One region of the Streptomyces sp. NPDC003038 genome, then DNA from elsewhere that is predicted to be linked to it. Evidence: riboswitches for the same ligand, from Rfam matches in the RefSeq annotation. Region 1 holds a riboswitch; each other region holds the start of a gene.

What was found. Region 1 has a riboswitch for cyclic di-AMP ahead of ABZX75_RS09905 (M23 family metallopeptidase). Riboswitches for the same ligand answer to the same signal wherever they lie in the genome.
Positions count from the first base shown of each region.
Region 2: linked by a shared signal. The riboswitch ahead of ABZX75_RS05780 (LysM peptidoglycan-binding domain-containing M23 family metallopeptidase) and the one ahead of ABZX75_RS09905 (M23 family metallopeptidase) in region 1 are both predicted to bind cyclic di-AMP.
Region 3: linked by a shared signal. The riboswitch ahead of ABZX75_RS16560 (transglycosylase family protein) and the one ahead of ABZX75_RS09905 (M23 family metallopeptidase) in region 1 are both predicted to bind cyclic di-AMP.

Region 1 covers NZ_JBEXNN010000006.1:53,932-63,462, forward strand. Annotated here, with positions in the region: gene ABZX75_RS09885 (restriction endonuclease) at 1-1,390, opposite strand, end outside; gene ABZX75_RS09890 (DNA topoisomerase IV subunit A) at 1,489-3,942, opposite strand; gene ABZX75_RS09895 (pitrilysin family protein) at 4,206-5,564, shown strand; gene ABZX75_RS09900 (pitrilysin family protein) at 5,585-6,952, shown strand; cyclic di-AMP (ydaO/yuaA leader) riboswitch at 7,147-7,306, shown strand; gene ABZX75_RS09905 (M23 family metallopeptidase) at 7,319-8,110, shown strand; gene ABZX75_RS09910 (GntR family transcriptional regulator) at 8,306-8,983, shown strand; gene ABZX75_RS09915 (HPr family phosphocarrier protein) at 9,332-9,531, opposite strand, start outside.
Region 2 covers NZ_JBEXNN010000003.1:181,037-190,567, reverse strand. Annotated here, with positions in the region: gene hpnH (adenosyl-hopene transferase HpnH) at 1-718, shown strand, start outside; gene ABZX75_RS05790 (aspartate aminotransferase family protein) at 715-2,145, shown strand; gene ABZX75_RS05785 (tyrosine-protein phosphatase) at 2,212-3,030, opposite strand; cyclic di-AMP (ydaO/yuaA leader) riboswitch at 3,352-3,524, shown strand; gene ABZX75_RS05780 (LysM peptidoglycan-binding domain-containing M23 family metallopeptidase) at 3,529-4,527, shown strand; gene ABZX75_RS05775 (SGNH/GDSL hydrolase family protein) at 4,690-5,475, shown strand; gene ABZX75_RS05770 (MBL fold metallo-hydrolase) at 5,655-6,854, shown strand; gene ABZX75_RS05765 (ATP-binding protein) at 7,334-9,037, shown strand; gene ABZX75_RS05760 (roadblock/LC7 domain-containing protein) at 9,112-9,531, shown strand, end outside.
Region 3 covers NZ_JBEXNN010000011.1:112,292-121,822, forward strand. Annotated here, with positions in the region: gene ABZX75_RS16540 (nucleoside triphosphate pyrophosphohydrolase) at 1-256, shown strand, start outside; gene ABZX75_RS16545 (globin domain-containing protein) at 271-1,482, opposite strand; gene ABZX75_RS16550 (cytochrome P450) at 1,720-2,967, shown strand; gene ABZX75_RS16555 (transglycosylase family protein) at 3,060-4,139, shown strand; cyclic di-AMP (ydaO/yuaA leader) riboswitch at 4,416-4,588, shown strand; gene ABZX75_RS16560 (transglycosylase family protein) at 4,592-5,314, shown strand; gene eno (phosphopyruvate hydratase) at 5,589-6,881, shown strand; gene ABZX75_RS16570 (septum formation initiator family protein) at 6,996-7,484, shown strand; gene ABZX75_RS16575 (DUF501 domain-containing protein) at 7,535-8,071, shown strand; gene ABZX75_RS16580 (Ppx/GppA phosphatase family protein) at 8,068-9,009, shown strand; gene ABZX75_RS16585 (NAD(P)/FAD-dependent oxidoreductase) at 9,488-9,531, shown strand, end outside.

The DNA of each region.
Region 1 (9,531 bases):
CCGTGCCGTACAAGTCCCGTACCGCCGTAGGCGGCACGGTGTTGCGGTAGCGCTTGACCTGCACCACGATCCGCCCGCCCCGTATCGGGGCCGGGTCCAGCGCCTCGACGTCCACGCCGCCGTCTCCCGACCGCTGGGTGGTCACCGCCTGCATGCCCATCGCCCGGAACAGGTCGGCGACCAGGTTCTCGAAAGCGATCGGGTCCATCGCGAAGAGATCGGGCTCCTCCGCGCTCCCGTGCGTGCCGCCGTGGGTGACCACCCCGCCGCCGACCTCGCCCGGCACGCGGATGGCCCGTACGGCCGTCAGCTGGTCGGGGCGCGCCGACAGCTGCCCCCGCAGGCCCTCGACCAGGCAGTCCACCGCGCTCACCTGTTCCAGCCGCAGCCCGGAGAAGGCGGAGCGGGCGGCCGACACCGTGGCCAGCACGATCTGGGCCTCGCGGCCCGTCACGGGATCGTGGTCGTCCACGAAGCCGTTGACGACGACCGAGTCCAGCACGCCGAACTCGTCCGCCGCGTACAGCTCACGCACGACCAGGAGCACGCACTGCGCCAGCAGGTCCCGGTACAGGGCGCGGCGCTGCGTGGCGGGCCGGGCCGTCTCCTTGTCCTGGTCCGTACCGGGCATGTACCGCACCGACTTGGCCTGCGGCACCACGTCGTACCGCGGCAGCTCCCAGTCCAGTACCAGCTGCCGCCCCGCTTGGTCGTAGGCGGCGCTCACCTGCCGCGGCAGTTCCTCGGGCCAGGCCGTGGAGGCGTACAGGGCGGCGGAGAAGTAGTCCACCACGGCGGTCGCGTCTCCCGAGCGCAGCGTGCCGGCCAGCTCGGCGAGCCCGCTGTTGTGCCGGCGTATCTCGGCGAGCTGTTCGGCGGCCCAGCGGTCGTACTGCCCGCGGTACGCCGCCAGCTGCCGCTGCCGCTGCGTCTCCGCCGCCTGCGCGGCCTGCCACGCCTGGGTGTAACGGGCATGCGCCTCGCGTTCCGCCTGCGCCCGCCGGTTGGAGCCGAGCGTCCAGCCGGCCTGCTGCTGGAACTGCTCGATGCGCGGCATCGGCACGGGGTGCGCCAGGGTGCCGGGGGAGAAGGGTTCGAGCTGCTCGGAGCGGACCAGCGCCGCCATCCGGAACGCCGGCGCCCGGCAGCCCGCGGCCAGCAGGCCCTGGAGGGCCGCCACCTCGGCGTCAAGCCGCTCGGTACGCCGTCGGGCCTCGGCCTCGCGGTGCTGCTTGTACGCGGCCTGGTGCTCGCGCCGGCCCCGCGCGAGCTCCCGCTCGTACGCCCGCTGCCGGCTCTCCGCCTCGCGCTGCTGGATCAGCTGCGCCCGCTGCTGCTGCCGCTGGGCCTCGGCCCACACCCCGATCATTCCGCTGGACCGACGACTCATCAGTTTTTCCCCCGCCCACCCGCAAGCACCGAAGGGAAAACACTAATCGGAATGCGGGGCTTCCGACCCGAGGACCGTCCACCCCGCATGCCCCACTCCTACAGCTCGGCCCCCGCCAGAGCCGCGACGACGGCGGGCAGTGCGACCCCCGAGCCGTCCCGGCGCGGGTCCACCGGCGGCAGTTCGGCCGGATTGCCGTTCGCCCCCGCCGCCCGGACGGGACTGTTGCCCGCCCAGGCCAGGACCAGCACGTCCTCGCCCTTCAGGAACCGCTGGCAGCGCACGCCGCCGGTGGCCCGGCCCTTGCGCGGGTACTGGTCGAAGGGGGTCAGCTTCCCGGACAGCATCGAGTCGTCCAGGGTTCCGTGCGAGCCCGCCACCGAGAACACCATGGCGTCCCGGGCCGGGTCGACGGCCGAGAAGTGGATCACCTTGGCGTTGCCGGCCAGCTTGATGCCCGCCATACCGCCCGCCGGGCGGCCCTGCGGGCGCACCTGGCTCGCCGGGTAGCGCAGCAGCTGGGCGTCGTCGGTGATGAAGACCAGGTCCTCCTCGCCCGTGCGCAGTTCGACCGCGCCGACGATCCGGTCCCCCTCCTTGAGGGTGATGACCTCCAGCTCGTCCTTGTTGGCGGGATAGTCCGGCACGACGCGCTTGACCACGCCCTGTTCGGTGCCCAGCGCCAGGCCCTGCGAGGTCTCGTCCAGCGAGATCAGGCAGATCACCTTCTCGTCTGCCTCCAGCGAGGACAGGAACTCCGTGACCGGTGCCCCGCCCGCCAGGGTCGGCGCGGCGGCCGTGTCCGGAAGCTGCGGCAGGTCGATCACCGGCAGCCGCAGCAGGCGGCCGGTGGACGTGACGGCGCCGACCTCGGCCCGCGCCGTCGCCAGGACCTGCGAGACGATGAGGTCGTGCTTGGCGCGCTTGCCGTCGGCCTCCGCCAGCGGCTCGCCGGTCACCGTGCGAGCCAGCAGACCGGTGGAGGAGAGCAGGACCCGGCACGGGTCGTCGGCGACCTCCAGCGGAACCGCCGAGACGCTCGTGCCCGCCGACTCGAGCAGCACGGTGCGCCGCTCGGTGCCGAACTTCTTCGCCACCGCGGCCAGTTCGGAGGAGACCAGCTTGCGCAGCTCGTTGTCGGACTCCAGGATCCCGGTCAGCTCGTCGATCTCCCCGGTCAGCCGGTCGCGCTCCGACTCCAGCTCGATCCGGTCGAACTTGGTGAGCCGGCGCAGCGGGGTGTCCAGGATGTACTGGGTCTGGATCTCGCTGAGCGAGAACCGCTCCATCAGCCGGGCTTTGGCCTGGGCGGAGTTCTCGCTGTCCCGGATGAGCCGGATGACCTCGTCGATGTCGATGAGCGCCACCAGCAGGCCCTCGACCAGGTGCAGCCGGTCGCGGCGCTTGGTGCGGCGGAACTCACTGCGCCGCCGGACGACCTCGAAACGGTGGTCCAGGTAGACCTCCAGCAGCTCCTTGAGGCCCAGCGTCAGCGGCTGCCCGTCGACGAGTGCCACGTTGTTGATGCCGAAGGACTCCTCCATCGGCGTCAGCTTGTAGAGCTGCTCCAGCACGGCCTCGGGGTGGAAGCCGTTCTTGATCTCGATGACCAGGCGCAGACCGTGCGACCGGTCGGTGAGGTCCTTGACGTCGGCGATGCCCTGGAGCTTCTTCGAGCCGACGAGGTCCTTGATCTTCGCGATGACCTTCTCGGGACCGACGGTGAAGGGCAGTTCGGTGACGACGAGGCCCTTGCGGCGCGCCGTCACGTTCTCGACGGCCACGGTCGCGCGGATCTTGAAGGTGCCGCGGCCGTTCTCGTAGGCGTCCTTGATGCCCGCGAGTCCGACGATCCGGCCACCGGTGGGCAGGTCGGGACCCGGTACGAAGCGCATCAGCGCCTCCAGGTCCGCACCCGGGTGGCGGATCAGGTGGCGGGCGGCCGCGATGACCTCGCCGAGGTTGTGCGGGGGCATGTTGGTGGCCATGCCGACCGCGATCCCGGACGCGCCGTTGACCAGCAGGTTCGGGTACGCAGCGGGCAGCGCGACCGGCTCCCGCTCCTGACCGTCGTAGTTGGCGGTGAAGTCGACGGTGTCCTCGTCGATCGACTCCGTCATCAGCGAGGTGGCGTCGGCCATCTTGCACTCGGTGTAACGCATCGCGGCCGGCGGGTCGTCATTGCCGAGCGAACCGAAGTTGCCGTGGCCGTCGACCAGCGGCAGCCGCATCGAGAAGGGCTGTGCCATGCGCACGAGGGCGTCGTAGATCGACGCGTCACCGTGCGGGTGGAGCTTGCCCATGACCTCGCCCACGACGCGGGCGCACTTCACATAGCCGCGGTCGGGGCGCAGGCCCATCTCGTTCATCTGGTAGACGATGCGGCGGTGTACCGGCTTCATGCCGTCCCGGGCGTCGGGCAGGGCGCGGGAGTAGATCACCGAGTACGCGTACTCGAGGAAGGAGCCCTGCATTTCGTCGACGACGTCGATGTCGAGGATCTTCTCCTCGAAATCCTCCGGCGGCGGGGTCTTCGTGCTGCGGCGGGCCATCGCTGCGCGGCTCCTTAACCAAGAAAGAGGTGTGCGGTGTGTCTGACGGGTCTGGCGGGTCTGGCGGGTCTGGCGGTGACTGACGGTGGCTAGTGGGGGTCTGACGGGGGTCTGGCGGGGGTTGACGCGGACCATTGTGGCCCGAGGCACCGACAACGCCGACTCCGACCCAGGTCTGACCCGGGAACTTCTCCGGCTGCCGACGCGCTTGCATACAGTGGCAGGTCTGACAGAAATCTCTGCATCGCGATCGAAGGGACCACATGCCCATGGGTCACACGGCCACAGCTCAGGCCGGCTCCGGCGGCCTGACAGCGACCGAGCACCGGCTGGCCAACGGCTTGCGCGTGGTGCTTTCCGAGGACCACCTCACCCCGGTCGCCGCGGTCTGCCTCTGGTACGACGTCGGCTCGCGCCACGAAGTCAAGGGACGTACCGGCCTGGCTCACCTCTTCGAGCACCTTATGTTCCAGGGCTCGCAGAGCGTCAAGGGCAACGGGCACTTCGAACTGGTCCAGGGCGCCGGCGGCTCCCTCAACGGCACCACCAGTTTCGAGCGCACCAACTACTTCGAGACGATGCCGACCCACCAGCTGGAGCTCGCGCTCTGGCTGGAGGCGGACCGGATGGGCTCGCTGCTGGCGGCCCTGGACGACGAGTCCATGGAGAACCAGCGCGACGTCGTCAAGAACGAGCGCCGCCAGCGGTACGACAACGTCCCGTACGGCACGGCGTTCGAGAGGCTGACCGCCCTCGCGTACCCCGAGGGGCACCCGTACCACCACACTCCGATCGGCTCCATGGCCGACCTGGACGCCGCGTCCCTGGAGGACGCGCGCCACTTCTTCCGTACGTACTACGCACCCAACAACGCGGTGCTGTCGGTCGTCGGTGACATCGACCCCGAGCAGACCCTCGCCTGGGTCGAGAAGTACTTCGGGACCATCCCGGCGCACGACGGCAAGCAGCCGCCGAGCGACGGCACGCTGCCCGACATCATCGGGGAGCAGCTGCGCGAGGAGATCGTCGAAGAGGTCCCGGCACGTGCGCTGATGGCCGCCTACCGGCTGCCGCACGACGGCACCCGCGAGTGTGACGCCGCCGACGTGGCGCTGACCATCCTGGGCGGCGGAGAGTCCTCCCTGCTCCACAACCGCCTGGTGCGCCGAGACCAGACGGCCGTCGCGGCCGGCTTCGGCATGCTGCGGCTCGCCGGGGCGCCCTCGCTGGGCTGGCTGGACGTGAAGACCTCCAGCGGCGTCGAGATCCCCGCGATCGAGGCGGCCGTGGACGAGGAGCTCGCGCGGTTCGCCGCCGAGGGCCCGACGGCCGAGGAGATGGAGCGCGCGCAGGCGCAGCTGGAGCGGGAGTGGCTGGACCGGCTGAGCACGGTGGCCGGCCGCGCCGACGAACTGTGCCGCTTCGCGGTGCTGTTCGGCGACCCGCAGCTGGCGCTGACCGCCGTCCAGCGCGTCCTGGACATCACCGCCGAGGAGGTGCAGGCCGTGGCCGCCGCCCGGCTGCGCCCGGACAACCGCGCGGTGCTCGTGTACGAGCCGCTGCCCGCCGGTGACGCCGACGAGTCCGACGAGTCCGACGAGAACGAGGGGGCGGAGCAGTGAGCGACACCGCAGCCGTCACGATGACCTTCCACCCGCAGCCGCAGGCCGGCGAGCCGCAGCCGTGGGCCTTCCCGGCCCCGGAGCGCTCGGTCCTGTCCAACGGCCTGACCCTGCTGCGCTGCCACCGCCCGGGCCAGCAGGTGGTGGCGGTCGAGATCAACCTCGCCGCCCCGCTGGACGCCGAGCCCGAGGGCCTGGACGGGGTGGCGACCATCATGGCCCGCGCCCTGTCGGAGGGCACCGACAAGCACTCCGCCGAGGAGTTCGCCGCCGAGCTGGAGCGCTGCGGGGCCACCCTCGACGCGCACGCCGACCACCCCGGCCTGCGGGTTTCCCTGGAGGTCCCGGCCTCCCGCCTGCCCAAGGCGCTCGGGCTGCTCGCCGATGCGCTGCGCGCGCCCGCCTTCGCCGACGCCGAGATCGACCGGCTGGTGCGCAACCGGCTCGACGAGATCCCGCACGAGCTGGCCAACCCGCAGCGCCGCGCCGCCAAGCAGCTCTCCAAGGAGCTCTTCCCGGCGTCCCTGCGGATGTCCCGCCCGCGGCAGGGCACCGAGGAGACGGTCGCCCGTATCGACTCCGCGGCCGTACGCCGCTTCTACGCGGCCCACGTACGCCCCGCCACCGCCACCGCGGTGGTCGTCGGCGACCTGACCGGCATCGACCTCGACGCCGTGCTGGCGGACACCCTGGGCGGCTGGACGGGCGATGCGGCGGAGCCCCTCCCGGTGCCGCCGGTGACCGCCGACGACACGGGCCGCGTGGTCATCGTCGACCGGCCCGGCGCCGTCCAGACGCAGCTGCTGATCGGCCGGATCGGGCCGGACCGGCACGACCGGGTGTGGGCGGCCCAGGTGCTCGGCACGTACTGCCTGGGCGGCACCCTCACCTCCCGGCTGGACAAGGTGCTGCGCGAGGAGAAGGGGTACACGTACGGTGTGCGCGCCTTCGGCCAGGTGCTGCGCTCCACCGCCGACGGCAAGGGCGCCTCGATGCTCGCGATCAGCGGCTCGGTGGACACCCCCAACACGGGTCCGGCGCTGGAGGACCTCTGGAAGGTGCTGCGCGCCCTCGCGGAGGGCGGCCTGACCGATGCCGAACGGGACGTGGCGGTGCAGAACTTGGTGGGGGTGGCCCCGCTGAAGTTCGAGACGGCGGCCTCCGTCGCCGGCACGCTCGCCGACCAGGTCGAGCAGGAGCTCCCGGACGACTACCAGGCGCAGTTGTACGCGCGGCTCGCCGAAACCGGAACGGTGGAAGCCACTTCGGCGGTCGTGAGCGCCTTCCCGGTCGACCGGCTGGTCACGATCCTGGTGGGTGACGCCGCGGTCATCGAGGAACCGGTGCGCGCACTGGGGATCGGCGATGTGAGCGTCGTCACCAACTGACAACCAACTGGCGGTTTGGCAGGGGGCTCTGGCGGCTTGTCCGTCGGGGCCCCCTTTGTCCGTTAAGTGGTGAGGTTGCTTTTATGTGATGTGGCGTACGCAACAAAAAGGCGTGTCTGTTTGGCGATTGACTGATGATCCGCCTAGCGTCGGCCGTGCTGTTCGTCAGTTGTGCCCGCCGCATCCGCGGCACCGGACAGCAATCGCCGAGTCCCCGTCAGGCGCGAGCCTGGGGAGCCGGGGACCCACATCAGTCCCTGGGGTGAATCGGACCGCCTCGCAAGAGGAGGTCCGTAGGAGACCTTCCTGCTCCGAACCCGTCAGCTAACCCGGTAGGCGAGAGGGAAGGAAAGGATCAATCTCTTCATGGCGTTTGGCAGTCGTGCCGCCGGTAAGCACCGCGGTTCCAGTCGTCTGAGCCGTAAGACCGCCGGCTACGCCGGTATCGCCGCCCTCGCCACCACTGGTGTCGTCGGCTCCCTCGCGGGCCCGGCCTTCGCGGCGGACATCGACAACTCCGCGCAGGACAACGGCCTGGGCGCCGTCGTCGTGGCCGAGGACCTCGTGGGCGACATCGAGGACCAGGCGGACTCCCAGCAGCGTGCCGCCGAGGCCACCGCGGCCAGGGCGCAGGCCGAGGCCGACGCGAAGCAGCGTGCCTCCGAGGCCAAGCGCCTGGCCGAGACCAAGGCGAAGGCCGAGCGTGAGGCCGCCGAGCGCGCCGCCCGTGAGGCCGAGCGCAAGCGCCTCAACACCTTCGTCTCCCCGGTTGCGGGCTCGTACGTGAGCACCCAGTACGGCGCCGGTGGCGGCATGTGGTCCTCCGGCAGCCACACCGGCATCGACTTCCACGCCTCCACGGGCACCTCGGTCCGCGCGGTGGGTCTCGGTACCGTCGTCGAGGCCGGCTGGGGCGGCGCCTACGGCAACAACGTCGTCATCAAGCACAACGACGGCACCTACACCCAGTACGGGCACCTGTCCGCGCTGAACGTCTCCGTCGGCCAGCAGGTCGCCCCGGGCCAGCAGATCGGCCTGGCCGGCTCCACGGGCAACTCCAGCGGTCCCCACCTGCACTTCGAGGCCCGCACCGGCGCCGACTACGGCTCGGACATCGACCCGGTCGCCTACCTGCGCTCGCACGGCGTCAGCCTCTGACGCGTACGGCCGCCCCGCGCCGTCGCTCCCTCTCGCTTCACCGAAGACCCCGGCTCGCCGAGCCGGGGTCTTCGTGTTGTGCAAAAATTCCGGATTTCCGGCCGCTCTCGGAAATAATCGTGTGTTGCAATAGAGTCGCAGGACGCGCACGCGCGTTCATTGACGATGCAGTCGGAAAAAGGGGGAGGTCCGGTCTTGCGTATTCCTGCGCACGCGGTATGCACGGCAATTCGCGACGACATCGTCTCCGGGGTCTTCGAGCCGGGCGGCAGGCTGACCGAGGAAGTGCTGGCCCGCCGGTACGGCGTCTCGCGCGTCCCGGTCCGCGAGGCGCTGCGCACCCTGGAGTCCGAGGGGTTCGTGACCACGCGGCGCCACGCGGGCGCCTGCGTGGCCGAACCGACCGAGGAGGAGGCCGCCGACCTCCTGGAGCTGAGGATGCTGCTGGAGCCGCTGGCGGCCGCCCGAGCCGCCGGGCGGCGCACCGAGGCCCACCTCAAGGTGCTGCGCGGACTGGTCAGGCTGGGGCAGGAGCGGGCCAGGCGGGGCCAGGGCGAGGATCTGCGGGCCCTGGGGAGCTGGTTCCACGAGACGCTCGCACAGGCCTCCGGCAGCCCCGGTCTGATCGCTCTGCTCACGCAGATGCGGCACAAGGTGGCCTGGATGTACGTGGTGGAGGCGCCGGCCCGGCCGGTGGAGTCCTGGGCGGAGCACGGGGCGATCGTGGACGCGGTGGCGCGCGGGGACGCCGAGCGGGCGCGGGCGCTGACGGCCGTCCACGCGGACCGGGCCGCCGGAGCGCACAGGCCGCGGCTGCGCCTCGCGGTGAGGACTTCGCAACCTGCCGTAAACATGTCGAGCGGCCGGCATTAACAGAGTCCGTATACACATGCAGGTGTCGTGCGCCGCTGTCGGAATTCGCGACGTGGCGTGAATTCACTGCCCGGAAATGTGTCGGCGGGTCGGGTGGTCGGGTCGTGCCGAATTTCGACGGCACTGGATTCGGGTGGAATGCGATTTCCGCCGAGCTGGATTTCTGCGGAGCCGTGGATGCCGTGGATGCCGTGGATGCGGTCGGGCCGCGGGTCACGGCATCCGGCCACCGCCACCGGCCCTCCACCGCCGCCGCCCACCGGGATCGGCCGCCTCACGAAACAGCGAAGCCGCGGTCCCCGGCGTACCGGCGACCGCGGCTTCGCCGCGTGACTCGAACCCGAAGGGTCAGACGGTCTCGGGGAGCTCCTCGAGACCCTCGGCGACCAGCTTCGCGAGGCGGTCCAGCGCGACCTCCGCGCCCTCGGCCTCGGACGCGAGGACGATCTCCTCGCCGCCCTGGGCGCCCAGGCCCAGAACCGCCAGCATGGAAGCGGCGTTGACGGGGTCGCCCCCGGACTTCGCGATGGTCACCGGGACGCCGGAAG
Region 2 (9,531 bases), on a different contig from region 1:
CTGCACCAACGCGATGCTGCTGCGCAAGAAGATCGAGAAATTCACCCCGTCCCGCTATTTCGCCTTCGCCGTGCACATCGACGGCCTGCGTGAGCGGCACGACGAGTCGGTGGCCAAGGAGGGCGTCTTCGACGAGGCCGTAGCGGCCATCAAGGAAGCGAAGAAACGCGGTTTCCGGGTGACCACCAACTCCACCTTCTTCAACACGGACACTCCGCAGACAGTCATCGAGGTACTGAACTACCTCAACGACGACCTCCGGGTCGACGAGATGATGATCTCGCCCGCCTACGCCTACGAAAAAGCCCCCGACCAGGAACACTTCCTCGGCGTCGAGCAGACCCGCGAACTCTTCAAGAAGGCCTTCGCGGGTGGCAACCGGCGCCGCTGGCGGCTCAACCACTCGCCGCTCTTCCTCGACTTCCTGGAAGGCAAGGCCGATTTCCCCTGCACCGCCTGGGCCATTCCGAATTACTCCCTCTTCGGCTGGCAGCGCCCCTGCTATCTGATGAGCGACGGCTACGTGCCGACGTACCGGGAACTGATCAACGACACCGACTGGAGCAAGTACGGCCGCGGAAAGGACCCGCGCTGCGCCAATTGCATGGCGCACTGCGGCTATGAACCCACCGCCGTCCTCGCCACCATGGGCTCGCTCAAGGAATCCCTGCGGGCGGCCCGGGAGACGGTGAGTGGCAACCGGGGCACCTCGGCATGACGGCGGCACCGGAAGGGGCCAGGGCCTCGGCGCAGGGCGGCCGGGGCCAGGGCTTCGACCTCGGCGCCCTGCTGGCGGCGCGTGGAGGGGAGCGGTACGAGCTGCACGTCCGCCACCTCAACCACCAACTGCCCCGGATGCTGCACACCATCGGCTTCGACAAGGTCTACGAGCGGGCCGAGGGAGCGCACTTCTGGGACGCCGAGGGCAACGACTACCTCGACATGCTGGCCGGGTTCGGGGTGATGGGCCTGGGCCGGCACCACCCGGTCGTCCGCCGGGCGCTGCACGACGTCCTGGACGCCCAGCTCGCCGACCTCACCCGCTTCGACTGCCAGCCGCTGCCCGGACTGCTGGCCGAGAAGCTGCTCTCGTACAGCCCGCACCTGGACCGGGTCTTCTTCGGCAACAGCGGCACCGAGGCCGTCGAGACGGCCCTGAAGTTCGCCCGGTACGCCACCGGGCGGCCCAGGGTCCTCTACTGCGACCACGCCTTCCACGGGCTGACCACCGGCTCGCTCTCGGTGAACGGGGAGCGGAGCTTCAGGGACGGTTTCGACCCGCTGCTCCCCGACACGAAGATCGCGCTGGGCGATCTGGCCGCCTTGGAGCGGGAGCTGCGGCGCGGGGACGTGGCCGCCTTCGTCGTCGAACCGATCCAGGGCAAGGGGGTGCTCGAAGCGCCGCCCGGGTTCCTGCTCGCCGCGCAGGAACTGCTGCACCGGCACAAGTCGCTGCTGATCGTGGACGAGGTACAGACCGGGCTGGGACGGACCGGTGACTTCTACGCGTACCAGCACGAGCCGGGCGTGGAGCCGGACCTGGTGTGCGTGGCCAAAGCCCTGTCGGGCGGCTACGTACCGGTCGGCGCGACCCTGGGCAAGGACTGGATCTTCAAGAAGGTCTACTCGTCCATGGACCGGGTGCTCGTGCACTCGGCGAGCTTCGGGTCCAACGCCCAGGCGATGGCGGCGGGGCTGGCGGTGCTGTCGGTGATGGAGGACGAGGAGGTCGTGGCCAACGCCCGGGCGATGGGCGACCTGTTGCGCGGGCGGCTCGCGGCCCTGGTGGACGAGTACGAGCTGCTGCACGAGGTGCGGGGGCGCGGGCTGATGATCGGCATCGAGTTCGGCCGGCCGTCCTCGCTGGGGCTGCGCAGCCGGTGGGCCATGCTGCAGGCGGCCCGCAAGGGACTCTTCGCGCAGATGGTCGTGGTGCCGCTGCTGCGCAAGCACCGCATCCTCACCCAGGTCTCCGGCGACCACCTGGAAGTGATCAAGCTCATTCCGCCGCTGATCGTGGACGAGCGGGACGTCGCCCGGTTCGTCGGCGCCTTCCGCTCGGTCATGGACGAGGCGCACGGCGGCGGCACTTTGATGTGGGACTTCGGCAGAACCCTGGTGAAGCAGGCCGTCGGCAACGGCTGACGGCCTGCCCCGGCCCGCCTCCCCGGCTGTCGCGGGGCCCGCCGAAGGCGGCCCCCGGGACGGGGGTCAGTCGAGCAGCCGCTCGCGGAGCCGGCCGAGGGTGTCGGGCGTGAGCCCGAGACCCTCGGCGAGGTAGCGCTCGACCCCGCCCCAGTGCCCGTCGATGGTGTCGAAGGCGGCGGTCAGGTACTCGGCGCGGGCGTCGAAGAGCGGAGCGAGCAGCTCCATCACCTCGGGGGAACGCGCCTCGGCCGTCGCGCTGCTGCGTTGCACCACGTAACGGCGGTTCGGGGCGTTCGACTCCAGATAGTCCGCCAGGATCGCCTCGCGCTCGACACCCAGCGCGAGCAGGGTGACGGCGACCGACAGGCCGGCCCGGTCCTTGCCCGCCGCGCAGTGCATGAGGGCGGGAACGCTGTCCTCGGCGAGGGCGTGCACGACCCGGCTGTGCTCGGCGGTGCGGTGTGTGATGATCCCGCGGTACGAGTGCGACATGCGGGCCGCGCCCTTGCCGTCGCCGAGGAGGGAGCGCAGCTGGCCGAGGTCGCCTTCGCGGACCATCTTCCAGAACTCGCGCCCGTCGGCGGGGTCCGACAGGGGGATGTTGACGTTCCGTACGCCGGGCAGCTCGACGTCCGGGCCCTCCAGGGCGTGGTCGGCCTCGTTGCGGAAGTCGAAGACGGTGTGCAGTCCGAGCGAGGACAGGAACTGTGCGTCGGTTTCGGTGGCATGTGCCAGATGTCCGCTTCGGAAGAGTCGTCCCGTCCTGACCCTCCGTCCGTCCGAGGTCGGCAGCCCGCCCACGTCACGGAAGTTGCGCACCCCGATCAGCTCGGGCTCCGGCTCGGGCTGCGCCAGCGGGGCCGGGGGTATCTGCTGGGTCACGGGAGCTCCTCCGTATCGTCCTGGGGTGTCCGAATTGAGCTACTTGGCCACTACTTCGCCACAACTTGCCGTCATCGAAAGGGACATCAGGCCGTCCCCGTGAGCCAGATCATACGGTGACCGTGAGTGCCTGATCGCGAAAAGCGAATGGCCTAGCGGGGGCGGTTGTTGACGGGAGGGAATGGACGGAGGGTGACCGTAATTCCGCCGATCTCCCATCCCTGTGATTCCGTCAGGAAATTCATGGCTTGTTCCCTGTGGCCGGACTCGATTACCTTCGCGATCGATCCGGGTGGACCGCCAAATCCTGCCGCCGCCCGGAAACCGCACCCGACTACTCACGCGCGGCAGGAGCGGGGGAACCAGGTAAGCCGCCGTTCCGGGTCTATAAACCGGGACGGCTCGGGGTGAAGCCGTACATGTGCCACATGTGTACGGCCGGACATCTCCAGTCCGAACCCGACAGCTCACCTCGCAGGCGCCGGAGAGGAATTCAGCATGCCTGCAAAGGGTAAGCACCGCCGTCCCAAGTCCGGTTCGATATCCCGCGGTTTCGCCGTCGCCGGCACCGGTGGCGCGGCCCTCGCGCTGCCGCTGATGGGAGCCACCGGCGCCCAGGCGGCCGGTGCGCCGACCGTCTCGACCGCCGCCGCCTCCACCGTGCAGGCGCCGCAGGTCCAGCACGTCGAGCAGGTCCCCGTGGCGCTGCGGGCCGAGCCCGTCGCCGCCGTGCAGGCCGCACCGACCCAGTACACGGTCGTTCCGGGCGACTACCTCTCCAAGATCGCGGCGGAGCGCCGGCTCGAGGGCGGCTGGCAGCAGCTGTACGCCGACAACCGCGAGGCCGTCGGCGCCGACCCGTCCCTGATCCACCCGGGCCTGAAGCTGACGCTCGGCGGGAAGAGCCAGGCCGCGGCTCCGGTCAAGCCGGCCCCGGCGACCCCGAAGGCTCCGGCCCGTAAGCCCGCCGAGAAGCCGGCCGAGAAGCCCGCCGAGAAGCAGGCCGAGAAGCCCGCGGCGTCCGTCGGCCGGTCCTCCACCGGAACCTCGGCCTCCGGCGAGGCTTCCTCCGGTTCGAGCGCCCCCACCGGCTCCGGTTTCGTGGCCCCGGTCAGCGGCGGGATCTCCACCCAGTACCGGGCCAGCGGGAGCATGTGGTCCTCCGGCTACCACACCGGCGTGGACTTCATGGCGAGCTCCGGCACCACCGTCAAGGCCGTCGGTGCGGGCACCGTCGTCTCCGCCGGATGGGGCGGCTCGTACGGCAACGAGGTCGTCATCCGGCACGCGGACGGCAAGTACTCGCAGTACGCCCACATGTCGGCGCTCTCCGTCTCGGTCGGCCAGAGCGTCACCGGCGGCCAGCGCATCGGCCTCGTCGGCTCCACCGGCAACTCGACCGGCCCGCACCTCCACTTCGAGATCCGCACGGGCCCGTCCTACGGCTCCGACATCAGCCCGGTGAGCTACCTCCGTTCGAAGGGCGTGAGCATCTGACGGCACCCGCCGTCGAAGCACGGACGGCGTCAGGCCGGGGCCCGAAGGGGGTCCCGGCCTGACGTGTACTTATTCCTTACCCCTCGGGTGGTATAGATCACGGTCCGTCAACCCCTGCTTACGTTGGCGTAGGTCGCCCACGGGGGTGAAGGATGTCGTTCCGTGGCAGCGACGACGACGACACTCAAGACCATCGGCTCGTACGCGGCGATCGGGGACAGCTTCACCGAGGGTGTGGGGGACCCGGGACCCGGGGATTCGTTTCTCGGCTGGGCGGACCGGCTTGCCGTGCTCCTGGCCGATCAGCGTGACGAGCACGACTTCCGATACGCGAACCTGGCCGTGCGCGGACGGCTCCTCGACCAGATCGTGGCCGAGCAGGTCCCACGGGCGAAGGCGCTCGCGCCGGACCTGGTGACCTTCTGCGCGGGCGGCAACGACATCATCCGGCCCGGCAGCGACCCCGACGACGTGGCGCAGCGGTTCGAGGCGGCCGTCGCCGACCTCACGGCGTCCGTGGGCAAGGTCATGATCACGACCGGCTTCGACACGCGGGGCGTGCCGGTCCTGCGGCACATCCGGGGCAAGGTGGCGACGTACAGCGCGCACGTCCGCGCCATCGCCGACCGCTACGACTGCCCCGTGCTCGACCTCTGGTCGCTGAAGTCCGTACAGGACCGGCGGGCCTGGGACGCCGACCGGCTGCACCTTTCGCCGGAAGGGCACACCCGGGTCGCGTTGCGCGCCGCGCAGGTGCTCGGCCTGGAGGTGCCGACCGATCCGGACCAGCCGTGGCCGCCGCAGCGGCCGCGCGGCTCGGTCGACGTGACGCGGGACAACATCCAGTGGGCGCGCGAGCACTTGGTGCCGTGGATCGGCCGCCGGCTGCGCGGGGAGTCCTCCGGGGACCATGTCGAGGCGAAGCGGCCGGACCTGCTGCCGCTGTAGGAGGGGGGTGGGCCTCGGACACGGCGGCGGGCCCGGCGGCCGTCCGTGACACGGGGGCGGGCGGGGGAGGCCCGGACACGGGGGCGGCGGGGCCCGCACGCGGAATCCTTCGGGGTCGGTGTTCGTTGGGATGGTCGTAGACGTACGACCGCCCTGACCCCATCCTCCCAGGAGGCGCCTTGACCGGCTCCCGTCCCCTGCGTCCACGGCTGCGCGCCCTGCGGACCGAAGCCTTCGGCGCGGACCCGTCCGGTGCCCGGCTGGAGCGCATCCGCCGCTCGCCGAACTTCGCCGACGGCGCCTTCCAGAATCCGGTCGGGGCCCGGACCAGGCCCTCGGGCTCGATGGCGGAGTTCGCGAAGATCTACTTCCACAAGGAGCAGAGGCTGCGCAGGAGTCCGGTCGCGCCGATCCCGGTGTACCCCACGACCCTCGCCGAGCTGGCGAAGCCTCCGGTCAGCGGATTGCGCCTGACCTGGATGGGCCACTCCAGCGTCCTCGCGGAGATCGACGGGCGCCGCGTGCTGTTCGACCCGGTGTGGGGCGAGCGGTGCTCTCCCTTCCCCTTCGCCGGACCCAAGCGACTGCACCCGGTGCCCGTGCCGCTGGCCTCGCTGGGCCGGGTCGACGTCGTGGTCATCTCGCACGACCACTACGACCACCTCGACCTGCCGACGATCAAGGCTCTGGCCGGTACGGACACGGTCTTCGCCGTCCCGCTGGGTGTGGGCGCGCACCTAGAGCGCTGGGGCGTTCCGGCCGACCGGCTGCGCGAGCTGGACTGGGACGAGAGCACCGAGGTCGCGGGCCTCTCGCTCACGGCCACCCCGGCCCGGCACTTCTGCGGACGCGGTCTGCGCAACCAGCAGCACACCCTCTGGGCCTCCTGGGCCGTCGCGGGGGACGAGCACCGGATCTACCACAGCGGTGACACCGGCTACTTCCCCGGCTTCAAGGAGATCGGCGCGGAGCACGGGCCTTTCGACGCCACGATGATCCAGATCGGGGCGTACTCGGAGTACTGGCCCGACATCCACATGACTCCCGAGGAGGGCGTGCGCGCCCACCTCGACCTCCAGGGCGGCGTCCCGCACGGCACGATGCTGCCCATCCACTGGGGCACCTTCAACCTGGCGCCGCACCCGTGGGACGAACCGGGCGAGGGCACGCTGACCGCAGCCGAGGCGGCCGGTGCGGCGGTCGCGCTGCCGGTGCCCGGGCAGCCCTTCGAGCCCGGCGCCGCCGGTGTGCCGGCCTCGCCGTGGTGGCGCCCCTTCGCGGCGGCCAGCCCGCCCGCGCCCGCGGCGGTCTCCCGGCCCGCCGTGACCGGCCGGCCCAAGGCCGTGGTCCGCGAGGAGCCCGAAGCCGTCGGTTCCTAGGGAGTGCGGCCACCCCGGCTACCCGGCTACCCGGCTACCCGGCTACCCGGCTACCCGGCTACCCGGCTACCCGGCTACCCCAGCTACTGCGGGGAGGCGCCCCCTGGCATCGGCCCGACGGAACTGTGACGGCACGGCTTACGGGCTGATCGCGGGCTGATCACGTGCAGGCCGCCGGGGGCGCTGACGGCCGTTGTGGCCGTTACCGGCGGCCTGCCCGGCCGCGGGGGCACAGACCGGGGTCGCCGCCGCGCGGGATCCGCGCCGGGGCCCGGGGGTGGAGGACACGCGCCGGGGCGTGCACGCTCCCGGCGCATTCGGGCTGTCGTACGAGCGCTCCGTCGGGAGCGGGAAGCACTGCGGCGAACTTCCCCAACTGCCCGCCCGGGGCGTGAGCGTGCGGTCTAGCGTGGGTATCCGGTGATCAACACCGGCCCCGGGAACTACTGGGAGCCGGGCCCCACGTACCGAGGACGCCGATGTCCGGACTCCGCGCCGCCCGCCACTCCCCGTCGAGACACGCCGTCACCGGTCCCAGTCGGCAGATACGCCCCCAGCTGGTCCGCGCCGCGGTACTGCCCACGCTCGCCGCCGGGCTCAGCGGGACCGCCGCGGTGATCTTCACCCTGCAGCTCGGCGGGGGAGCGGGCGAACGCGACCCCCGGCTGTGGCCGGTGCTCGCCGGCTGCGCCCTCCTCGTCGTCGGCGCGCTCGCCGCCGCCCTGCTCGGAGCCCAGCGCGCGGCCAAGGCCGTCCGGGACCGGTGCGAAGCGCTGCGCCGCTCCAGCGTGCGCGGCCGCCAGGAGCTGCGGGCCGCCGCCGTGCGGCTGGAGCGCGGCGAGACCCCGCCCCGCCCGGTGCGCGGCGGCCCCACCGCACCCCCGCCCGGCACCGACCCGGCCGGGGTGGACGAGTTCTGGCTGCTCTCCCAGGAACTGCGCGGCGCCCGCGAGCAGGCGCACGCGACCCTCGTACGGCTGGCCGGTCCGGCCACCCCGTCCGACAGCGAACGGAAAGTGGAGGTCTTCGTCAACCTCGCGCGCCGGCTGCAATCCCTCGTACACCGCGAGATCTCGCTGCTGGACGGACTGGAAGACACGGTCGAGGACCCGGACCTGCTCAAGGAGCTCTTCCACGTCGACCACCTCGCCACCCGGATCCGCCGGCACGCCGAGAACCTCGCCGTGCTCGGCGGCGCGGCTTCCCGCCGCCAGTGGACCCGGCCCATCGACCTGAGCGAGGTGCTCCGCTCCGCGGTCGCGGAGGTGGAGCAGTACACACGGGTCAAAGTGGTGCCACCGGCGGGCGGCAGCGTCCGTGGCCACGCCGTCGCCGACGTGGTGCACCTGCTGGCCGAACTGGTGGAGAACGCCACCGTGTTCTCCGCCCCGGACACCGATGTGGTGCTGCGCGCCGAACGGGTCACCGCCGGGATCGCGGTCGAGGTGGAGGACCGCGGGCTGGGCATGCCGGCCGAGGAACAGCGCCGGATGAACGCCCTGCTCGGCGACCCCGACCAGATCAGCGTCCGGCATCTGCTGGCCGACGGGCGGATCGGCCTCTTCGTCGTCTCGGCGCTGGCCCGCCGGCACGGGATCGCCGTCGAGCTCAAGTCCAACATCTACGGCGGCGTCCTGGCCGTCCTCGTCCTGCCGCAGGAACTGCTGGGCGCCGAGGCGCCGAGCGCCGCCGACGCCGCGGGTGGCTCCCGGGCCACCTCGTGGGGGACCGGCGAGGGCACGGTGATGCCGCCCCTGGAGCCCGTACGGATGACCCCGCCCCGGCCGGACGCGCCGGGGGCGGGGCCGACCGTACCGGCCTGGGCGACGGACGCGCCGCGCCCTTCGTGGACGCAGCCGGCGGAGACCTGGGCCTGGGACCCGGAGCGCCGGCCCGGGGCACTCGGCACGTCGGCGACCGAGCCGCCGCCCGCGCCGTCCTTCGCGCCCCTGCCGGAGGTGCCGCGAGGGTCGGCGCTTCCGACCGTGCCCGCTGCCCGCGCCGCGGGCGACGACCGGCCGCCGCTGCCACGGCGCCGTGCCCAGGAACACCTCGCCTCCCAGCTGCGGGAGGCACCCGTCCCGCGGCGGTCCGACGCCGCCGAACCACCCGTGCACGACCCGGGCCTGATGGCCGCCTTCCAACGGGGCTTCGGCCTCGCCCAGTCGGAGAACCAGGTATGACCCCGATGATCCCGACCCCGATGTCCCGGACCCCGAGGACCCCGACCCCTCACCTCAGCAAGGAGCGCACCCCCATGGGCGGCGAAGTGGCGACGAAGACCGGCGGCCGGCTCTCGGATCTCGACTGGCTGCTCAGCGGCCTCGTACAGCGGGTCCCCTACACGCGCAGCGCCGTACTGCTCACGGCCGACGGGCTGGTGACGTGCGTGCACGGGCTGGACGCGGACAGCGCCGACCACATGGCGGCGCTGGCATCGGGCCTCTACTCGCTGGGGCGGAGCGCCGGATCGCGTTTCGCGGACGGCGCGGAGGTGCGGCAGGTGGTGGTCGAACTCGACACGGCGCTCGTCTTCGTGTCGGCGGCCGGATCCGGGACCTGCCTGGCGGTGCTCGCCGACCGCGAGGCCGACGCCGGGGTGCTCGGCTACGAGATGGCGATGCTGGTCAAGAGCGTACGTCCGTACCTGGCGGCCCCGCCGCGGCGGCCCGTCGCC
Region 3 (9,531 bases), on a different contig from region 1:
CGAGAAGCAGCGCGAGTCGGTCACCGACGGGATCCCGCTGGGCCAGCCCGGTCTCGCGCTCGCGTCCAAGCTCGCCGGACGGGTCCGCGCGGGCGGCGTGGCCGTGGAACTGCCCCGCGGCGAGGGCATCGGGTACGAGCTGCTGGAGCTGGCGGCGCGCGCCGAGGCGCAGGGGGTGGACCCGGAGACCGCGCTGCGCGCCGCGGCCCGCGTCTACCGGGACGCGATCCGGGCGGCCGAGGGCGTCGGCGCGTAGCCCTCAGCGGCGGTTCAGCAGGGGCCCGGCGCGCGGGCCGCGGGGTTGTGCCAGTGCGGCGACGGGCGGTTCAGGAACCACTCGCCGAAGCCCAGTGGGCGGTCGCCGGGTTCGTGGCCCCTGCCACCGGCGGGTACGGAGTCGTAGAAGATGCGGCCGGGGTGGGCGCCCAGCTCCTCCAGGAGGTACGCGGTCTCCTCGACGAACGGCGCCGGGCCGCTGAGGTAGACGTCCTGGTCGGGCCACATGCCCCGGTGGCCGAGCGCGGTGGCGAGCCGGTCGGTGGCCTGGTTGCGGTGCTGCCCGGGCGCGGGCGTGATGTAGGTGACGGCGAGCCAGCCGCAGGAGGCGGCGTACTCCTCGATGAGCGGGCGGTCGTAGAGGTGGGCGGCGTCCCGCGCGACGACGAAGAGCCGTACGTCCTGATCGGGAGGGTCTTCCGCGAGGTCCTCCAGCATGGCCCGGATCGGCGCCCAGCCGGTGCCGGCGGCGATGAGGCTGACCGGGCGGTCCTCACGGCGCAACACCAGTCGGCCGCCGGCGGAGCCGAGCCGCAGCATGTCGCCCGGCCGGACGTCCCGGACGAGGGCCGTGCTGAGCCGCCCCTGCCCGATCCGGCTGACGTGCAGGTCCAGCGTGCCGTCCGGGCGGGGCGCGTTGCCGATGGAGTACGTGCGCCAGGTCGTCGGGACCCGGTCGCTGCTCACGCTCACGTACTGGCCGGGGAGATGGCGCAGCGGGGCGTGCGGCCGCAGCGTCAGGACGCCGATGTCCTCCCCGTACCGGAGGTGGCGCACGACCTCCGCGTCCCACCACGGCGGATCCCCGCTCGCGGCGGCTCCGGACATCATCGCGTCGGCGATCACCTGGTACGCCTCGGCCCAGGCCTTCTCCACGTACGGGGTCCAGGCCCCGCCGGAGGCCTCGGCGAGCGCGGCGAGCAGGCTGGAGCCGACGGCCGCGTAGTGCTCGGGACCGGCCAGGAACTTGCGGTGGTCGCGGCCGAGGTCGTGGAGATAGGGGAGGAGGGTCTCGTTCTCCAGGTGGGCGATCACGTGCGTGAGCGCGGCGAAGAGCCGGTCGCGCTGCCGCTCCATGTCCTGGGGGGAAGCCGGGAAGAGGTCACGGATCCCGGGGTTGTGCCAGAAGAGGTGGGTGTAGAAGAACTTGACCGCGTGCTCGGCCCGTCTCTCCACCACCGCGAAGCTGCTGCTCAAGATCCTCACATCCACAAAACCGAAAGTAGGAATGTCGGACAACCCGAGGTCAAGGAATGGCGGATCTACGGACAGCCGCGACGAACCACGCATACGGGGCACCCCTTGGGACCGGGATACGGTCATCGGGTGCACGAGCAGACCCCCGCAACCCCAGCCGACACCCCGGCCGACACCCCAGCCGACGCCCCGGCCGAGACACCAGCCGACGCCCCGGCCGCCGCTCCTTCCGGCCGGGGCCCGACCCTGTTCGACTGGGAGTTCGCGACCGACCCCTACCCGGCCTACGCCTGGCTGCGCGAGAACTCCCCCGTGCACCGCACCAAGCTCCCCAGCGGGGTCGAGGCCTGGCTGGTCACCCGGTACGCCGATGCCCGCCAGGCCCTCGCCGACCAGCGGCTCAGCAAGAACCCCGCGCACCACGCCGAGCCGGCGCACGCCAAGGGCAAGACCGGGATCCCCGGGGAGCGCAAGGCGGAGCTGATGACGCATCTGCTCAACATCGACCCGCCGGACCACACCCGGCTGCGGCGGCTGGTGTCGAAGGCGTTCACCCCGCGCCGGGTCGCCGAGTTCGCCCCGCGCGTGCAGGAGCTCACCGACCACCTCATCGACAAGATCGTCGAAAAGGCGGGGGCCGGGGCGAAGGGCGAGGCGGACCTCATCCACGAGTTCGCCTTCCCGCTCCCCATCTACGCCATCTGCGAGATGCTCGGCGTACCGCGCGAGGACCAGGACGACTTCCGCGACTGGGCGGGCATGATGATCCGGCACGGCGGCGGGCCGCGCGGCGGGGTGGCCCGGTCGGTGAAGCAGATGCGCACCTACCTGGGCGAGCTCATCCATCGCAAACGGGATGATCCGGGCAACGACCTGATCTCGGACCTGATCCGGGCGAGCGACCACGGCGACCACCTGACCGAGGGCGAGGCCACCGCGATGGCCTTCATCCTTCTCTTCGCAGGTTTCGAAACCACCGTCAATTTGGTGGGTAACGGGCTCTATGCCCTCTTTCGCAATCCCGACCAGCGCGAGCGGCTCCAGCGCTCCCTGGCCGCCGGCGAGAGCGGCCTGCTGGCCACCGGAGTCGAGGAACTCCTGCGCTACGACGGCCCCGTGGAGCTGGCCACCTGGCGGTTCGCCACCGAGCCGCTGACCCTCGCGGGCCAGGACATCGCGGTCGGCGACCCGGTCCTGGTGGTCCTCGCCGCCGCCGACCGGGACCCCGAGCGGTTCGCCGACCCGGACACCCTCGACCTGTCCCGCACCGACAACCAGCACCTCGGCTACGGGCACGGCATCCACTACTGCCTGGGCGCCCCGCTCGCCCGGCTGGAGGGGCAGACCGCGCTCGCGACGCTGCTGACGCGCCTTCCGGACCTGGAGCTCGCCGTGGACCCGGCCGAACTGCGCTGGCGCGGCGGGCTCATCATGCGCGGCCTGCGCACGCTGCCCGTCCGCTTCACGCCTCCCGGAGCCGGTGGAGCCGACTGACCCGAAGTCAGTTTCTGTCGGAACTTGTGACAATCGTTCGAAGGCCGCTAGGTTCTGCCGTTACCCCGCCGTTATGCGAAAGGTACAGCCTCATGCGTTCCGGGAACGGCCGCCACAGACGCCCCCGCCAGGTCCCCGCGCTGGTGGTAACAGCCGGAGTCACTGGCTCCGCGCTTGCCCTGCCACTGCTCGCCGCCACCAGCGCCACCGCCGCCGACACCTCCACGTGGGACAAGGTCGCCGAGTGCGAGAGCGGGGGTACGTGGAGCGCCAACTTCGGCAGCGGCGCCTACGGCGGGCTCCAGTTCACCCAGGAGCAGTGGCGCAGCGCGGGCGGCCTCGACTTCGCCGAGCGGCCCGACCTGGCCAGCCGGTCCCAGCAGATCGCCGTCGCCGAGCGGGTGCTCGCCTCGCAGGGACCGCAGGCGTGGCCGCTGTGCGCGGCGTCGGCCGGGCTGACCCAGCAGGGCCCCGCCGCCGAGGTGGACCCCGGCCTGCCCGGCGGTTCCGGTTCCGTCGCCCCGACCCCGTCCCGTCCCGACGTGGCCGTACCGTCCGACCCCGGCGCGCCCGCCAGGGACTACGGGGCTCCCACCCCGGTGGCGCCGAGCCCGTCCGAGAGCCCGTCGTACGGGATCCCCGAGGGCCCGCTCGCGCCGTCCAGCGGACTGCCCGTCATGCCGCCGCCGGACGACCCGACCACGGCTCCGGTGCTCCCGGGCGACCCGACCGCGGTTCCGGTTCTCCCGGGCGACCCCACGACCGCTCCGGTGCTCCCGGGACCGGGCGACCCGACCACGGCGCCGGTGGACCCCGGTGCGCCCACGGTCCCGGCGGATCCGACCGCGCCCACCACGCCGCCCTCCACCTCGCCCTCCCCGGACGCCTCGGCCGACCCGACGGCGCCGGCCGCCCCCACCGCCCCGGCTCCCTCCACGGACGGCAGCGGCGGCAAGCACCGCGGTACGCCCGCCGTCGAGCTGCCCGTCGTCTCTGATGCGCTGTCGGAGCCCACGTACACCGTCAAGTCGGGCGACAGCCTGGCGACCATCGCGGACGCCAACGGACTCGAGGGCGGCTGGAACGCGCTTTACGCGGCCAATGAGCAGGTCATCGGCGAGGACGCCAACTTGATCAAGCCCGGCCAAAACCTGGATCTAACCGCGGAATAGGGGCACTTCGGGCGCACCGAAAGGTCTGATTGTCCGTTTTCCGCAAGTGAGACATGTGTCTCTTCCGGTCAACTGGCGTGTCACTCCCCGGAGCTCCCGCAAACCCGGTCCTCACCTGCGCAAACGCCCTTGCGAAGGGCGCAAGTAGGGGCCGTTTCTCCCCGATGTCGCTCGTTGAACATCGGGGAGAGACCTGGCTACCTTCTGAATCGCCCGCCACCGCGGGCTCCTTCGACCGCATCGCCGAATCCTGCCGGCGGACGGAGGGAACAGTCGTCGCGTCAAGCGCCGAAGGCAGGAGCGGGGGAACCAAGGTAGGCGCCGGGAGCGGCCGTTGAAAGACGGTCACGCCACCGGCTAGGGGTTAAGCCGCGCGCTAGGTCGCGCGGCCGGGCAACTCATCCGCCCGAACCCGACAGCTCACCTCGTAGGCGTCGGTGAGGAGAAACTCCATGCTGCTTTCCGGCAAGGGCAAGCACCGCCGCTCCACGGCCATCGAGCGCACGGCCCGCATCGTCACGCTCGCCGGTGTTGCCGGTGTCGCCGTCGCGGCGCCCCTGATGACCGCGGGTACCGCGAGCGCCGCCACGGCCTCCGAGTGGGACCGCGTCGCGCAGTGCGAGTCCGGTGGCAACTGGGCCATCAACACGGGCAACGGTTACTACGGTGGCCTGCAGTTCTCGTCCTCCACGTGGGCCGCGTTCGGCGGCAAGTCGTACGCCGCGCAGGCCAACCAGGCCTCGAAGGCCCAGCAGATAGCCGTCGCCGAGAAGGTCCTGAAGGGCCAGGGCAAGGGTGCCTGGCCGCACTGCGGCGTCGGCCTGTCGAACTCCTCGTACGCCGGCGGCGGCGCTGCCGAGACCCCGGCCAAGCCGAAGGCCGAGCCGAAGAAGACCGAGCAGAAGGCCGCGCCGAAGAAGGAGACCAAGCGCTCCGAGGCCCCGACCACCCGCTCCGAGCGCTCCGAGGCCCCGGCCCCGGCGCCGGCCAAGCCGAAGGCCGAGGCCCCGAAGACCGGCAACGGCTCGTACGAGGTCAAGTCCGGCGACACCCTGGGCACCATCGCCGAGGTCAACGGCGTGAACGGCGGCTGGGAGAAGCTCTTCGAGCTGAACAAGGACATCGTCTCGGACGCCGACCTGATCTACCCCGGTCAGAAGCTGAAGCTCAGCTGAACACTGCGGCCATAGCCGCAGCGGCGTGTCTCCCACGCAGAGTCCCACCGCCCGGCGCGTCTCCCCCCACGCGCCGGGCGGCGGCGTTCGCCCGGTCGTCAAACGTGCGGATCGCGAGCTCTATGTCCTGGAAGAAGGGTATTCGGGCCCTTTTTCGTCCCAGGACCCGGGCGGTCGGCGGGCCGATCGCCCGGAGCCGGTTAGGCTCTAGTCGGCATGGCCGTCCCACGGCCTGACACGCCACCGCACACCCAGCGTCACATCCCAGAAGGAGATGCTCGTGCCGTCCATCGACGTCGTCGTAGCCCGGGAAATCCTGGACTCCCGAGGCAACCCCACGGTCGAGGTCGAGGTGGGCCTCGACGATGGCAGCACCGGCCGTGCTGCAGTTCCGTCCGGCGCCTCCACCGGTGCATTCGAGGCCATCGAGCTCCGTGACGGTGACCCCGACCGTTACATGGGCAAGGGTGTCGAGAAGGCCGTCCTCGCCGTCATCGAGCAGATCGGCCCGGAGCTCGTCGGCTACGACGCCACCGAGCAGCGGCTGATCGACCAGGCCATGTTCGACCTGGACGGCACCGAGAACAAGGGCTCGCTCGGCGCCAACGCCATCCTCGGCGTCTCCCTCGCCGTCGCGCACGCCGCGTCCGAGGCCTCGGACCTCCCGCTCTTCCGCTACCTCGGCGGCCCGAACGCGCACCTGCTGCCCGTTCCGATGATGAACATCCTCAACGGTGGGTCGCACGCCGACTCCAACGTGGACATCCAGGAGTTCATGATCGCCCCGATCGGGGCGGAGTCCTTCTCCGAGGCCCTGCGCTGGGGCGCCGAGGTCTACCACACCCTCAAGAAGGTGCTGAAGACCAAGGGCCTGTCCACCGGCCTGGGCGACGAGGGCGGCTTCGCCCCGAACCTGGAGTCCAACCGCGCCGCCCTGGACCTCATCATCGAGGCGATCAAGGAAGCCGGCTACACCCCGGGCCGTGACATCGCGCTCGCGCTCGACGTCGCCGCGTCCGAGTTCTACAAGGACGGCAAGTACGAGTTCGAGGGCCAGTCCCGCACGGCCGCCGAGATGACCGAGTACTACGAGGAGCTCGTCTCCGCGTACCCGCTCGTCTCCATCGAGGACCCGCTGTACGAGGACGACTGGGCCGGCTGGAAGACCATCACCGACCGCCTGGGCGCCAAGGTCCAGATCGTCGGCGACGACCTCTTCGTCACCAACCCCGAGCGTCTGGCCCGCGGCATCGAAGAGGGATCCGCTAACGCCCTGCTCGTGAAGGTGAACCAGATCGGTTCGCTGACCGAGACCCTGGACGCCGTCGAGATGGCCCAGCGCAACGGCTTCAAGTGCATGATGTCGCACCGCTCCGGTGAGACCGAGGACGTCACCATCGCCGACCTCGCCGTCGCGGTGAACTGCGGTCAGATCAAGACCGGCGCCCCGGCCCGCTCGGACCGCGTCGCCAAGTACAACCAGCTGCTGCGCATCGAGGAGATCCTCGACGACGCCGCCGTGTACGCGGGCCGCTCCGCCTTCCCGCGGTTTCGCCCCGCCAACTGATTAGTACGGCAAGGGGCGGGACCCTCGGGTCTCGCCTCCCTACGTCCCCGCACTCGGTCCCGTACCGTGTGCGGGGACGTAGTGCGTAGTGCGTACAGAGGGGAGGCGGGATCAATGGCCGGGAACCGGGATCGGTTCTCCACCTTCTCCACCGCCACCAGGCTCAAGCAGCTCGGCGAGCGGACCGCCGCCCACGTCTACCGCTCGCAGTCGCGCCGCCAGGTCCGCCGCAGCCGGCTGACCGGCCGGGCCGCGCTGCTCGTGCTGGTCCTCTGTACGCTGGTCGTCGCCCTCGCGTATCCGATGCGCCAGTACGTCTCCCAGCGCTCGGAGATCGCGGAGCAGCAGCGGGCCGCCGCCGCCGCGAAGGACCGGCTCGAACGGCTCCGCGACGAGAAGGCCCGCTGGCAGGACGACGCCTACGCGGAGCAGCAGGCGCGCAGGCACCTGCACTTCCTGCGCCCGGGGGAGATCGGCTACATCATGACCGACCCCGGGGCCGAGGCCGCGGAGCGGCACCGCGGCGGCCGGGCCGGCTCCGACCGGCCCTGGTACTCGAACGTCTGGGACGGCGTCGACAAGGCCGACCGCCCCGGCGACTGAACCAGACCCCATCCGTCATAGAACCGCGAACGAAGAGACCCCCTCCAGGCATGCAGACGCCCCCGCCCCAGACCGACCGGACCGAGCCGACCGACGCGGACATCGAGGCGTTCGAGCAGCAGCTCGGCCGCCCGCCGCGCGGACTGCGCGCCATCGCGCACCGCTGCCCCTGCGGCCAGCCGGACGTGGTGGAGACCGCCCCCCGGCTCCCCGACGGCACCCCCTTTCCCACGCTGTACTACCTGACGTGCCCGCGAGCGGCCTCCGCCATCGGCACGCTGGAGGCCAACGGCGTGATGAGGGAGATGCAGGCCCGGCTCGCCGAGGACCCGGAGCTCGCCGCCGCCTACCGGGCCGCGCACGAGGACTACATCCGGCGCCGTGACGCCATCGAGGTGCTCCAGGGCTTCCCGAGCGCCGGCGGCATGCCGGACCGGGTGAAGTGCCTGCACGTGCTGGTCGGCCACTCCCTCGCCGCCGGTCCGGGCGTGAACCCGTTCGGCGACGAGGCGCTGGCGATGCTCCCGGAGTGGTGGGCCAAGGGCGCCTGCGTCACCCCGTGCGCGGAGCGGAAGGAGTCCGAGTGACCAGGGTCGCCGCCATCGACTGCGGTACGAACTCCATCCGCCTGCTCGTCGCCGACTGCACCCCGGAGACCGGCGAGCTGATCGAGCTGGACCGGCGGATGACCATCGTCCGCCTCGGCCAGGGCGTGGACAAGACCGGCCGCCTCGCCCCCGAGGCGCTGGAGCGCACCTTCGCCGCCTGCCGCGAGTACGCGGCGGTCGTCAAGGAGCACGGCGCGGAGCGCGTGCGTTTCGTGGCGACGTCCGCCTCCCGGGACGCGGAGAACCGGGAGGACTTCGTCCGCGGCGTCCTGGACATCCTGGGCGTCGAGCCCGAGGTGATCTCGGGTGACCAGGAGGCGGAGTTCTCCTTCACCGGCGCCACCAAGGAGCTGGTGGGCACCGATCACCTGGAGAAGCCGTTCCTGGTGGTGGACATCGGCGGCGGCTCGACCGAGTTCGTCGTCGGCGAGGACCACGTCCGGGCCGCCCGCTCGGTGGACGTGGGCTGCGTCCGGATGACCGAGCGCCACCTGGTGGCGGACGGCCGGGTCACCGACCCGCCGACCCGGGCCCAGGTCGCCGCCATACGGGCGGACATCGAGGCGGCGCTGGACCTGGCCGCCGAGACCGTCCCGCTGACGGAGGCCCGCACCCTGGTCGGCCTGGCCGGCTCGGTGACCACGGTCGCGGCGATCGCCCTCGGCCTGCCGGAGTACGACTCGCAGGCCATCCACCACTCCCGGATCCCCTACGAGAAGGTCCGCGAGGTCAGCGAGCGGATGCTGACGGCGACCCACGCCGAACGTGCGGCGATCCCGGTGATGCACCCGGGCCGGGTGGACGTGATCGGCGCGGGCGCGCTGGTCCTGCTGGCGATCATGGAGCGGATCGGCGCCTCGGAGGTCGTGGTCTCCGAGCACGACATCCTCGACGGCATCGCCTGGTCCGCCGCCTGAGATTCCCCGGCCGCGCGGGACGGCCCGCCCCGAGTCACACGACTCGGGGCGGGCCGCGGCCTTCGAACCAGGGGAGTTGGAGGCACTCAGGGGGCTCCGGAGGGGCTTGATCGGGACCTGGGACGCGGACGCCGGACGAACTTCGTGAAGTTCTTCACAAGGAAAAGGGGCCCGTTGGGCCAACTGGAGGGTCCTGCGGGGGCCTCCGAGGGCCCACGGGCCCGTTTCGAGGGGTGTTCGTACGAAGAGCGGACGCTACGGGTTCCGTGTCAGAGGTATGAACGAACCGCAGTGGTCCAGTCCTCTTAAGGCCTTGCAGGCCAGTTCAGGACGGGTGCACAACGACTCTCCATACACTGTGGTTCCCGTTGCGCGCCATGACCTCGGTCACGTGGGCGGCGGAGTGTAGCAGAGGGCTTCGGATACCTTGTGAAGGGGCTCACGAGCGTCACCCCTTGGGGTGCTGGATACTCGTTCCATGAGCACCACGGAGCGTCCCAGGATCCTCGTTGTAGGAGGCGG